Regions from separate parts of the Ruegeria sp. AWH4_226 genome, predicted to be linked through region 3. Evidence: riboswitches for the same ligand, from Rfam matches in the RefSeq annotation. Region 3 holds a riboswitch; each other region holds the start of a gene.

Region 1 (4,175 bases), on a different contig from region 3:
CTATTCAGGATGCATGCGCACTTCGCGAATTGTCCAAAGCGCCGGAGCAAGCCTGTCGTGACGCCGAAGACGTCGCAACAAAACATCTCGACAAGGTCAGGTCAAAGATCGCCGCTCTCCAACGGCTGGAGCAAGCATTGGTAGAACTTGTGCAGACCTGTACTGAAGGAGCAGCATGCCCCCTGCTAACGGCGTTGCTCAACGAGCCTGTCGTCAAAGATGTCATTAGCGGTCACTAATTGCAGCGCCCGGAAAAACCGAAACTGCCTGTCTCAGTTTGGGGAGGAGCGGCTTCATTGTCCCAGTATTTCGTAACCTTAAGCGATGACGGCCGATCTGTGTTGTATTTTTGTTGAATGAGAGAATTGCGATCAGCTTACCCTCTAGTTCGCGCTGTTAGCTATGCCGGACTGGTGATGGCGTGGATGCTCTGATGCTGTCAACTAAGGAAGAAATACCAAAGAATCTGCAAATTTTTGCCGCTTTACCCCTAGAGGCTAAGAAGCAGTTGCAATGCCTCAAGGCACATGAAGGCTTGGAATAAAATACATTGGCCCCGGAAGTTTGGATACCTTCGAGGAACGAGCATGGAGAAGGCAGATATGACAAATCCCACGTTAGTTCAGAGAATGTTATCGAAAAACCTGCTGGGTTATCTCCCAATGATCTGTTTTATATGCAGCTTTTTTGTGTCTGCCGCTACATTACAAGCCTCTGAGCTTCCCTCGATCGGTCTTGACAGAAAGATTGAAGCGCCATCCGGTGCCAAAACACTATGCAAAGATTACTCTTGGGCGTGCGCGAGCGCTCGTAGTTCTGGTCTGTCCGTGGCACAAGAAAATCAGATCGTTAAAACGATCAACACGCGCGTCAATCGGAGAATCCGTGCCGTTTCGGATCAAAGCCAATACGGGACAAAGGAATACTGGACACTGCCGACGCAAGGGTCAGGAGATTGCGAAGACTTCGCTTTGCAAAAGAAGTTTGAACTTGTGCAGAACGGTGTGGATCCTACGAAGCTACTAATCGCGACCGTCTTGGACACCAATCGCAATGGCCATGCTGTTCTAGTCTATCGCTCGAGTGAAGGCGATTTGGTTCTGGACAATGTTACCAACAGGATCAAAACGTGGAAGGAAACAAGGTATCTTTTCCTACGAATACAGGACCCGATTCACCCTGATCGTTGGGTACAGGTTTCTAGCGGCTAAACCATTGGGTAGACATTGGTTGCCTCTCGCAATTGATGTCACGACCTGCATTGTTCTGGGCGCATAGTTGAGTTTCGATGCTCAGTCCGACTCGTCCATCTGCTTGTGTTTGCACCATTGCGTGTGAACGAATTCGATCCGCGCGCCAGATATCTCGGAGGTGTCGTATTGGCCTACTGTTGGGATTCCGCAAGCCATACACGTAGACAATGGGCGCGTTTCCGCAGCGAAACCTTCCATTTGACCCGCTCAGATTGGAGTATCTCCGTCAAGTAAAGGCCACCGGGTCGAGCGCGTTACGGCGAAGATATCGAACGCCTGATTAGGACGACCATGGAGGCCGTTCATCTACTTTAGGGAAGAACGCAATTATCCCCCAAGGATAAGGGGAAATGCGACGGCTCCGGCACTGCGTCGATGACATTGGAGGAGTTCGAAGACTGGCTGCACCCGGAGATATGCCGTTATCACAACACCCATCACACCGGGTTGCGGCGAGAACCGATGGCGGCATGGGCGATCCTCGGTTGTAGTGACGCAGACAGAAAAGTTGTTAATGCCGAGGCGTTTCGCATCAGCGTACTTCCTTTTGAATGTCGTCGGTTGTCGCTACGCATTCAGTCCCATGATCGGTCGTGGTAACCGAAAGGTAACCATCAAGCACGAACCCCGCTATATGTCCCGGATCTAGACTGTAATTGACGATAGAACGAACCTAGTTACGCGCAACAAGAACCTGTCGCGTCTCGGAATTCGCCTTGGGAGGCGCGGTGCGCGCGGACCTGAAAATAGGCGTGTCATGGCGAGCCGATCCCGGAGGCAATGCTGTTTCAGATTATTGAAGAACAAAGATGTTTCGCGTGAGCTGTTTCCACTTCATCGCCTACCACCTGCTTCAGCTCAGTCTCACGTAGAAACTTAAAAATTTTTTCGTCTGATGGTTGCTTCTTCGCCCTGCCAAATCCCCGTCTCGCACTCGGTGTATTTGCAAAGTTTTCGAGGGCTAGGGCTCATGTGTCCTTCCTGCCTGAGTATGGACTCTTTTCCAGACTTAGAGTCAAAACACGTATTGAAACTGAGCTAACAACCGACCAGCAAATATGAAATCTCAGATGGAAGTTCTCGATCAAGGATCAGCCTGACGCATGTGCCTACCTAACCTCACGCTTTGCAGAACCTGCCGCGACGCGGATTCCACCCTTTATGATCAATTAGCCGCAACGCTGGAGGCATCGGGGGTGCAAGCCGAGTTGCAGCAAGTGGATTGCATGTCCGGTTGTCACCGACCACAGACGTTGGCGGTGCGACAAAGCGGCAAGACCGCCTATCTTTTCGGTGAGGTTACGGTTGTCGATCTTCCGGACATAATGATCTTCATGCGGATGTATGAGGACAGTACTGACGGCGACTTCGCTGACGCCAGGAAGCTAGGTAAGCTACGTTTCAAGGCGATTGCACGTATACCGGCACAAAAAAGATAGCCAACATGCAACTTGCCGACCAAAGCTCCGGTGTCGAGTTTTCAGCTTACAGTTTGTGTTTTTCGACTTAGCCTTCTGCACTGAACGGCTAAAATCTAAACCAAGCCTGCCATTACCTAAGATTGACCGCTGCAGAATACTATGATGTCGCTTTCGTACTTGACGGAACAAAGCACTATGGAACAATAAAGGCTTCTACGGTGTCCAAAGGTGCCTACGCACTGGGACTGAAACGGGAATGAGGACGGTGCACCAAACTACCGCACTGAAGCCTTGACCGCCCCCGCGACTGTGAGCGGCGAGCGGCCTTCCAATACCACTGGCGTAATGGCGCTGGGAAGGGGGAAGTCTGCTGTGACCTGCGAGTCAGGAGACCGGCCGTAGGATGGACACAACATATGCCGTCGGGTGTGACGGCGAGGAGGATTAAAATGACGACAAAAACGATCAAGGCATCCGCCGCTGGCGCATCCTTTCTGCCTGCAGTATTCGCCGTGGTTCTGGGTCTAGGGATCATTACCGTGACTGGCCATGTTCAGGCTTCTGGCCTGCATGACGCGGCTCATGATGTGCGCCACGCAACTGGCTTCCCCTGCCACTAAAACAATGTTCAGTCGTATTCTGACCAGCGGCTTGTTCGCTGGTGCAGCAGCGGGGCTGATTGCCGCCCTTCTGCAGTTGTATTTCGTGCAGCCAGTGCTACTTCACGCCGAGCTCTATGAGGGCGGCGACCTGGTGCATTTTGGCGCTGATCCCGTAACTGCGCATCCCGACCTGCCCGGCATGTTCGCCGAGCCGATGCGCGATGGTCTCAGCATTATCTTCACCATGCTTACCTACACCGGCTATGCGCTAGTCCTGGCGGCGCTGATGTCAGTAGCCGAACGTCAGGGGCATGAGATCAACGGCCGCACCGGCCTGCTTTGGGGTCTTGCGGGCTTTGTCGCCTTCCACTTTGCTCCTGGCTTGTCACTGGCTCCAGAAGTTCCCGGCGTAGCGGCAGCAGATGTGGGAGTGCGTCAGATCTGGTGGACGGTCACCGTTGCCGCAGCCGGCGTAGCCATGTGGCTGATTGCCTTTGGAGGTAACCTGGTAAGCTACCTGATTGCGGCCGTGCTGCTAATGGTACCGCATATTATCGGGGCCCCTGAGCCTGAGAGTTTCTCTGGGCCGGTTCCGACCGAGATCGGGGCGCTTTTTGCTGCCCGGGCCTTCGGCATCGGCATGGCCGCCTGGGCACTCTTAGGCAGTTTCACCGGCCACTTCTGGCAGACAGAAGGCAAGCGCGCAGGCGCTGCAGTCTGATCGCGCTCCTCCATTGCTACCCCGCTGGTTACACCGGCGGGTTTTTTTTATTGAGGATGACAAGATGTCCCGTTCTCTTGCTCTCTTTGCCATCGGACTTGTCTTTGGCGGCGGTGCTGGCTTTGTGATTGCCGCCAGCAGCGGTAGCACCTTTGAGAGCCATGACCATACTGACCCG
Region 2 (4,175 bases), on a different contig from region 3:
TCTGGCCGCGCTCGATGGGATTGATGCCTTGATCGCCGGGCATTCGCACCTGACGCTGCCTGGAAAGGCACATGACTGTTGTGCGCATGTCGATGCGAAACGGGGTAAAGTGCATGGAAAGCCGGTCGTGATGCCCGGAGCGGCCGGCGCAAATCTTGGGTTGGTTGATCTGGAGTTGGACAGGCTTGATGGCAGTGAATGGCGCGCGCGTCACAGCCATGTCGAACTGCGGTCGGTATGCCCTTCAAAATCCGGCGCGTCGCCCGCGCCCGTCGCAAAAGATCCGGTGTTAAGGCAACTCTTCACACCCGGTCACTTGGAAACCCGGCGACGCACAGCACAACATATCGGTCAGACCGATCGTCACCTGCACAGCTATTTCAGCTTTTGCGCCCCGGACAGGGGTCTTGTTCTGACGGCGGCTGCGCAAGCGGCAGCGGTCAGGCCCTATTTGCAGACGACACCGTTTGCAGGTTTGCCGGTTCTGTCTGCAGCCGCGCCGTCCAAGGTCGGAGGACGCGCCGGTCCGCGATACTTCACTGATATCCCGGCTGGTCAGATCTGTGTGCGCCACGTAAACGATCTATGTGTCTTTCCCAATGAATTGCGGGCCGTATTGGTTGATAAAAGACAGGTTACGGATTGGCTGGAAATGTCCGCGAGTGTTCTCAATTGCATTCAACCCGGCCAGCATGCCGATCTGATCAACACAAACCGGGCCGGGTACAATTTTGACATTCTGCAGGGTCTGACCTATCAGATCGACCTTTCGCAGCCCCCACGTTTTGACTTGGCAGGCCATCTGATTTCCCCCACTCACCAGCGTATTCGAAACATTCGTTTTGAGGGGCAACCATTGACGGCTGATCAGCGGTTTGTGGTTGCGTCGAACAATCATCGCGCCAATGGCGGTGGCCATTTCCGATTCATGGAAGCGGCAGAGCTCATAAACCTGCCACCCTTGCTTGTTCAACGCGCCCTGCAGGATTATCTGTCCGGCTCTTTGCCGCGCGACCCGCTCGAGGCTGCCCCCTACCCGTTTACCTTTGTGCCCTTACAGGGGGCGACATCCCTGCTTCGAACAGGCCAGAAGGCGCAGGATCATCTAGTGGAACTAAGTGGTTTCGACCCTCAAGTCATCGGAACTGATGATGAGGGCTTTTTGCTTGTCCGATTGACGCTCTGACGGGTTGTGTTTCGGAAGTGGTTTGCTTATATCCCTGCGTGAGAGGTTGGCGCGGGCGAGCGCCTCGCCAACCTGGTCAGGTCCGGAAGGAAGCAGCCACAACGAGCCCCGCTTGGGTCGATGTCCAACCTCTCACTTCTTCCTCACCATTTCCTTCTCCGCGTCCGGCCTAGGCAATCAATCGCGGCCAGACTGCGGCGTTGCGACGGGCAAAAGCTCCGATATGTCCTACCTTGGGCAAACCAAGCTCAGTCGGAGACAGGACATGCCGGCGCGCGTTGGGTCCGAAAAGACCGGCCAACCGCCAAACCGCCTTCGGCGGCACTACATCGTCATCGTCGAATGTAAAAAGATCCACGGGTGTGTCTGGCGGCGCTTCGCGAGCGTCGGGCAAGGTCACTCCGATTTCGGGCAGATAGTTGCGCGGCGCGGTACTCCATCCGCGCCACTGCCAGTACACTGACGCGGGCAAATCTGCCCCGAAACCCAGCGCCTTGCCCGGTAAATAGCCCAGTGCTTTGACGGCCAATGGGGCATGACCGTACCAGAACAGCAAGGCAAGCCCGCGGTATGGCCACGGGTGATCCGACACTGTGACCAACCCTGAACATACACAAATCATACGATCAATCTGATCCAGATCGGATTGAATCGGCCCCAACATTCCACCGATGGAATGGCCAATGCTCCATTGCTGCGCATCGGGAAATCGCTTTCGTATTTCGGCGCGTGCTGCGGGCATATCTGTCAAAGCCCAGTCCGCCATCGTGGCCCGTGCCGCCTTTAGCGGACCGCTCAGCGAATGGCCAAAGTCGCTGTAATCATAGGTCAGGCAGGCCATTCCCTGCTCAGCAACCAGCCAGCGCGCAAAATGCTGGTAGTAGTCCCGAGGCACGCCGGTTGCCCCGTGAATGACGACGGCCGTTCGGGGCGTGTCTATCGGGCAATATAGCCGAGCCGACAATTCGGTCGCACCTGACGGAATCAGAATATCCTCGGTCAGCACGGCTTGTTCGGTATCCAGCATCCTACCCTCTATCTGAACTAATCAGTTCACCTGATGTATCCGCATGGATTGCCGGGCCAAGTCAACCGGGTTTCAACATGACCCCACGTCCACCTCGCAAACCAACAGGCCGCTTGACTCAAGCCACCCTGACCCGCTAGCGAGGGGCTGATGGTTCCTGCCCCGGATCTCGGGGCCGGATGAAAAGGGAACACGGTGCGGTCCTGCCCGTAAAATCGGAATGGACCAAGGCCGAGACTGCCCCCGCAACTGTAAGCGGTGAGCAATGCCGGAATACCACTGACCGCAAGGTTGGGAAGGTCGGCAACGCGATGACCCGCAAGTCAGGAGACCTGCCATCGAAACAAAATCGAAACTCGGGCGGGGCGCCCGGACAGGTCGTCAAGACATTGTCACACCTGATCCATGCCCCGATCCATGCGCGGAGGGCGCAGTATGATCTGGAAGACAAAGACACACCAATTCTCGGCAACCATGTGTCAGAAAACCGGCAAAACCTGCCCGGCACTGGCGCAGATGGCGCGCTCAGTCTTGCAAGCGATTGACGTTGCGGTCCCGGCGACAACCCCTGAGTTTGAATTCGACGGCAATAGCGAGCTGTCCTATTGCCCGCAAGGCTGCGTCGCACGGTTCAGAGCGCAAAAAGACCTCATCCGTGTCTATTGCGGGGCCACCGATGATGCCCCTGTTGAAACGCTTGAGATTTACGCGGACATGATGTTTGGCCTGGATACAGCCATTCGTCCAGCAGGCATGCTGACCACCCCGCCCTGCGCAATGCTGGAAGTCACAACCCTTGCAACAGAGCCTGTCGTTGAGATAGATCGGCAAATGGCGCTTTGACCTATCGGCCTATCGCTGGGCGGGCCGCCCAATCCATTTGATCATGTGTCTCGACAGCGCGCTCTCGCACGGCACGCAATCGCTTTAACGCGGTTTCAGGGCATTCTCCCTGCTCGACCATAAGGCGCAGCACAATCATGCCAGAGCGGCCGCAACCCCCGCGGCAATGCACCAGTACCTTCCCCCCACGGGACAGTATATGCGACGCAGTCGCGCCGATATCGGCCCAAGCCGTATCACCCGGCGGGGTCGGAATAGCAAAATCTTCAGTCGGGAAGTGTACCCACCTGATATCTTCTGCACGCAGGTCATCCCCCAAACGGTTCGCGCCATCTTGCAGCATTTCACCCGTTGTTGTCACCGAGATCACAAGATTTGGCTGCCAGCCACGGATTGCGCCCAAATCACGTAGGTACTCACCGCCGCAGCCGGGCAAAGGCGACAGGGCAACGGTGCCGTTTCCAACGTGGACTGAGTGAATTGCGAACTGACCCACTGCACCCTCTCTCTTTCCTCTGTGCTTCTACGACGTGCAAACATCCCGGCAAACCCATTTTCATCTTATGTGGCTGTGGACGCCGGGCGCGGGGGTCTCTACGCTGCGGTCCTGAACCGAATCCGACAGAGCAGACATGAACGACACGCCCAGCCCCGCCTATCAGGTTCTTGCCCGCAAATACCGCCCGGAAACTTTTGCTGACCTTGTGGGTCAGGACGCAATGGTGCGCACGTTGAGAAACGCGTTCGAGGCTGATCGGATCGCGCAAGCTTTCATCATGACCGGTATTCGCGGCACCGGAAAAACCACCACGGCGCGGATCATCGCCAAAGGCATGAACTGCATCGGTCCGGATGGTCAAGGCAAGCCGACAACCGAACCCTGTGGTCAGTGCGAGCATTGCGTTGCCATCATGGAAGGTCGCCATGTCGACGTGATGGAAATGGACGCCGCCAGCCGAACTGGCGTGAACGATATTCGCGAGATCATCGACAGCGTCCGCTATCGCGCCGCCAGCGCACGCTACAAGATCTATATCATCGACGAAGTTCACATGCTTTCGACGAGTGCGTTCAACGCGCTGCTCAAGACGCTTGAGGAACCGCCTGAGCATGTAAAGT
Region 3 (4,175 bases):
CCCCGATTGCCCAGATCATCGAAGTTAGCGTGCGAATTGCCGGGAGAGATATACTTGAAACGCTCTATCCGCAGGCGTGACATAGCAGGATCGTTCAGCCAGACGCCACCTAGAGCGCCTTCCAGCTATCTTCCTTCAGGCTGAAAGGAGAAAACTCGAGGAACTCGGCGCGGAACGGAAGTGCGTCATAGATGCGCAGCCCATGGTCCAGATGAAACCGCCAGCCCCTGTTTGCACCTTTGAAGCCCGCGATATCGGGGTGGCCATCGGCCAAAACCTCTACAGTGCCAGTCAGCATCAGGGTATCTCCGGTCTGATAGTCCGAAAACAGCAGACCGGCCTTAGGGTTCAACAGAAAATTGCCCAGAGTATTGAAAAAGTTGTTGCCGGCAAAGTCCGGCACCAGCAAGCTGTTGCCCTCAACCTTGACGAACCCGGCCCGTCCACCCCGGTGCGAGACATCAACGCCTGCCTGATCCGGCGTGTTTGCGTGGCTTGCGACGTAGAACGCATTACTCTCTGCGATCGCGTCCCGCGCCCGTGCATCCAATTCAACAAAGCGGTCGTTTGCAGGACGGGCTATGACGGCCTTTGGATCGCGGACGAACGAAACGTCATGCGTTTGAATGTATTTCGGGCAATTTCCAAAAGACTGCACCACATCCAGCGAAAACCCATGATCCCCAACCGCACCCACGGTTGCAGTGGCTCGGTTGCGACGGCGTGTGGACAACTCAATCCCAAGAACACCGATGGGTGCTCCGGCCTGTAATGCAGTGTTGAGCGGGTCGTCCGCCAAGGGTCGCGCATCAATGTCCAGACGTCGGTCATGCGGCGTCTGTATGAACCCCGGACGGCCCGAGATCATTGACGCCCAAGGCCAGCCATCGGCGTCGACGCTGCCCAAGACAAGAAAGGGAAGCTTGCCGAAGAACTCTCGATGCTGGTCAGGCATGAATGGACGGATGAACTTGCGCCCGAATTCCTCGGTCCTGTCACGCCTTCCAATGCGAGACTGCATCTCACGCTCGCCGGCATGAAAAGGCGATGTCATTTCAGTGGCTTGATCGTTCATGGCAGACCTCGTGTGTTGTGGGATTGAAGGCCAGTCGCGGGTGCGACTGACCTATGGCGTAGTGGGATCAGGCTGCGTTCAAGCCAACTGCGGTGCTTGGCATGGGGACAAATCCATCCAGCGCCTCGACATTGGCCAGCAGACGACGCACATTCGCATAAGGCTCAAGCGAGATGCCACCCTCGGGCGCGTGTGCTGTGTAGCTGTAGATTGCGACATCCGCGATGGATGGCGCATCGCCGACCAGCCAGTCGCGCCCCTCCAAGTGGTCATCCAGCTTTTTCAGAACATTAGCCGCAGTGGCATGGGTAAACTCCATGTTCAAAGGTGCGTTGAACACGTTGATCAAACGCGCGGCGGCCGGGCCAAAGGCTATCTCACCCGCAGCCAGGGTCAGGAATTTCTGCACCTCGGCTTCACTGGCAGGATCAGAAGGCAGGTAGGAAGGTGCGTATTTTCGTGCCAGGTAGACCAGAATGGCGTTGCTGTCGCTTACAACCACGTCGCCGTCTTGCAAAACGGGCACCTGACCCGCCGGGTTGAGCGTCAAGAACGGCTCGCGCTTGTGCTCACCACCCGCAAGATCAACGTCGATAACGTCGTGTTTAATCCCGGCAAGGTTGGCGAACAGACGCACCCGGTGCGAGTGACCGGACAGAGGGAAGCTGTGAATACGGATCGTTTCGGACATCTGGAAACTCTTTCTCTGATTTAGGGGTTAGGCTGTTGATCAGCATCTGTGCCCCAGACATAGTTTGCTTTCACTTGGGCGATAATATATCAATTTGGTGAATTACTATGAACGTGGTGTAGATAATGGATACGATTCAGGGCATGCGAGCCTTTGCGGCGGTGGCAGCACATTCGTCTTTCACCGAAGCCGCAAAACAGATCGGTATAAGCACTAAATTGACCAGCAAATATGTTGGTCAGTTGGAAGATCGATTGAATGCCCAGCTTTTCAACCGAACCACGCGAAGCGTCACCCTGACCGACACTGGGCGATCTTACTACGAACGCTGCCTGCCTCTGCTAGAGCAGTTTGATGAACTGGAGAGCCTTGTCCAGCAACGCCAGACAGAATTGGCAGGGCGCATACGGGTCACTGCGCCGACTGGCTTTGGTTCGGCTGAATTGATCCATCTGCTGAAACCTTTCCAGACCGAGCATCCAAAGGTCTCGATTGAACTGCACCTGTCAGATCATCATGTTTCGATGGTTGAGGAAGGCTTCGATCTGGCCATTCGGTTCGGCGTTTTGAGGGATTCGAACCTTGTGGCACGCAAGCTGACGGACATGCGGATTGTATGCTGCGTATCACCCGAATACCTGGCAGTGCACGGAACACCTAAAGAACCGGCCGCTTTGGCAACCCATAATTGCCTGCTTCAGACCACCGGTAGCTTTTCTGACCATTGGGCGTTCAAAGCAAAAGGCCGAGAATACTCTGTCCCGGTTTCGGGCAATTTCCGCGCAAACTCACCGCGTGCTGTTGCTCATATGGCTGCGGATGGGCTGGGGATCGGGCGGATTCCGCTTTATACGGCGCAGTCCTTTTTGGACACAGGAAAACTGCAACTTCTGTTCGAAGAGCAAGAGGCTTTATCGCTGGGCCTTTATGCGGCCTACCCGCAAAACCGCCACCTGACCGCACGTATTCGTGCGTTGATCGACCATCTTGCGGCGCAGTTTCGCGGGGTTTGAAAACGGCGTTTCGATTGCAACCCTTCGCATCGGTACTCAAATCGCACCGTAGGCAGACATTTTCACCAAGCAGTTCACCTGCGTGTCTGTTTCAGAGCGGAAAATGTCGCAAGTATTTCAGCGCCGGATTGGGCTTGAAATAACTTACGGCCACGAGGTGCCGCCATTTGATTCTCAGGTGGCGGAGAATTGGGAAGCCGGTGCAAATCCGGCACTGCCCCCGCAACGGTAACGAAGGTCAGGCTCAGCAATCAACCACTGGGAGGAGGATCCCGGGAAGGTGCTGAAACCGGGCGCAAGCCCCTTCCAAGTCCGGAAACCAGCCTCGCTGATATGTCAAACTGAGGGTGGCGGTGGGGGCACGGGTTTCGGACGCGATCCTCACGCGCCTCCGGACTGGTCCCTCTTGTCATCTGCCCAAGCAATGCCGCGGGGCGCGGCAGGAGAGCCAGAAGTGAACAGAATTCAAAGCCTGTTGGCGCGTCGAAATCCGGCATATGCCCTGGAACAGGCATTCTACACCGACCCCGAGGTTTTTCAGACCGACCTTGAAACAATCCATTACCGCGACTGGCTGTTTGCCATTCCCGCATGTGAATTGGTCAAAGCAGGCGACTATGTCACCTATAACGTCGGTGCCTATCGCGTGATCATCGTGCGCGGTGCAGACAATCAAATCCGGGCGTTTCATAACACGTGCCGTCATCGCGGATCGGTGATCTGCAAAGCGTCCAAGGGCAATGCGCCCAAGCTGGTTTGCCCCTACCACCAGTGGACTTATGAACTTGACGGCTCTTTGCTGTGGGCGCGGGACATGGGTGCTGATTTCGACCCCAAGCAGCACGGTTTAAAGACAGTGCACTGCCGCGAGCTGGCTGGTCTGGTCTATATTTGCCTGGCAGAGGACGCGCCGGACTTTGATACATTCGCCAATATCGCAGAGGCCTATCTCGAGCCTCATGACCTGGGCAATGCCAAGGTCGCTTTCGAAAGCTCTATAATCGAGAACGGGAACTGGAAGCTGGTTTGGGAGAACAATCGTGAGTGTTACCACTGCGGAGGGAACCACCCTGCGCTGTGCCGCACTTTCCCCGATGATCCGACCGTAACCGGCATCGAAGGGGGCGCTCTGCCAGCGCATTTGCGAACCCATTTCGACCGCTGCGAAGCCGCAGGGCTGCCGTCACAATTTTACCTGCACGAGGATGGGCAGTACCGTTTGGCCCGGATGCCCCTTAAGGAAGGGGCCCAAAGTTACACGATGGATGGCAAATCCGCCGTGCGCCGCTGGTTGGGCCGATCACCCTTTGCTGATGCGGGATCGTTGTTGAAATTCCATTATCCAACCACGTGGAACCATTTTCTGGCGGACCATTCCATCGTTTTCCGCGTAACG

What was found. A riboswitch is a leader RNA that binds a small molecule or an ion and turns the genes downstream of it on or off. The one in region 3 is predicted to bind cobalamin.
Region 1: it holds a riboswitch for cobalamin, as region 3 does, so the genes downstream of both, ACXAET_RS21950 (CbtB domain-containing protein) here and ACXAET_RS16360 (aromatic ring-hydroxylating oxygenase subunit alpha) in region 3, are expected to answer to the same signal.
Region 2: it holds a riboswitch for cobalamin, as region 3 does, so the genes downstream of both, ACXAET_RS15195 (hypothetical protein) here and ACXAET_RS16360 (aromatic ring-hydroxylating oxygenase subunit alpha) in region 3, are expected to answer to the same signal.

What each region holds. Positions count from the first base shown of each region.
Region 1 is NZ_JBSWUU010000005.1:66,538-70,712, forward strand. Features, by position in the region: gene ACXAET_RS21935 (MerR family transcriptional regulator) at 1-239, shown strand, start outside; gene ACXAET_RS21940 (transglutaminase-like cysteine peptidase) at 588-1,211, shown strand; gene ACXAET_RS21945 (DUF1636 family protein) at 2,357-2,692, shown strand; cobalamin riboswitch at 2,874-3,089, shown strand; gene ACXAET_RS21950 (CbtB domain-containing protein) at 3,124-3,294, shown strand; gene ACXAET_RS21955 (CbtA family protein) at 3,299-3,997, shown strand; gene ACXAET_RS21960 (hypothetical protein) at 4,062-4,175, shown strand, end outside.
Region 2 is NZ_JBSWUU010000001.1:3,063,138-3,067,312, reverse strand. Features, by position in the region: gene ACXAET_RS15210 (5'-nucleotidase C-terminal domain-containing protein) at 1-1,186, shown strand, start outside; RNA gene ffs (signal recognition particle sRNA small type) at 1,226-1,324, shown strand; gene ACXAET_RS15200 (alpha/beta hydrolase family protein) at 1,356-2,213, opposite strand; cobalamin riboswitch at 2,348-2,567, shown strand; gene ACXAET_RS15195 (hypothetical protein) at 2,649-3,056, shown strand; gene ACXAET_RS15190 (protein-tyrosine phosphatase family protein) at 3,058-3,552, opposite strand; gene ACXAET_RS15185 (DNA polymerase III subunit gamma/tau) at 3,689-4,175, shown strand, end outside.
Region 3 is NZ_JBSWUU010000002.1:198,273-202,447, reverse strand. Features, by position in the region: gene ACXAET_RS16375 (pyridoxamine 5'-phosphate oxidase family protein) at 110-1,075, opposite strand; gene ACXAET_RS16370 (glutathione S-transferase family protein) at 1,143-1,766, opposite strand; gene ACXAET_RS16365 (LysR family transcriptional regulator) at 1,892-2,779, shown strand; cobalamin riboswitch at 2,918-3,121, shown strand; gene ACXAET_RS16360 (aromatic ring-hydroxylating oxygenase subunit alpha) at 3,204-4,175, shown strand, end outside.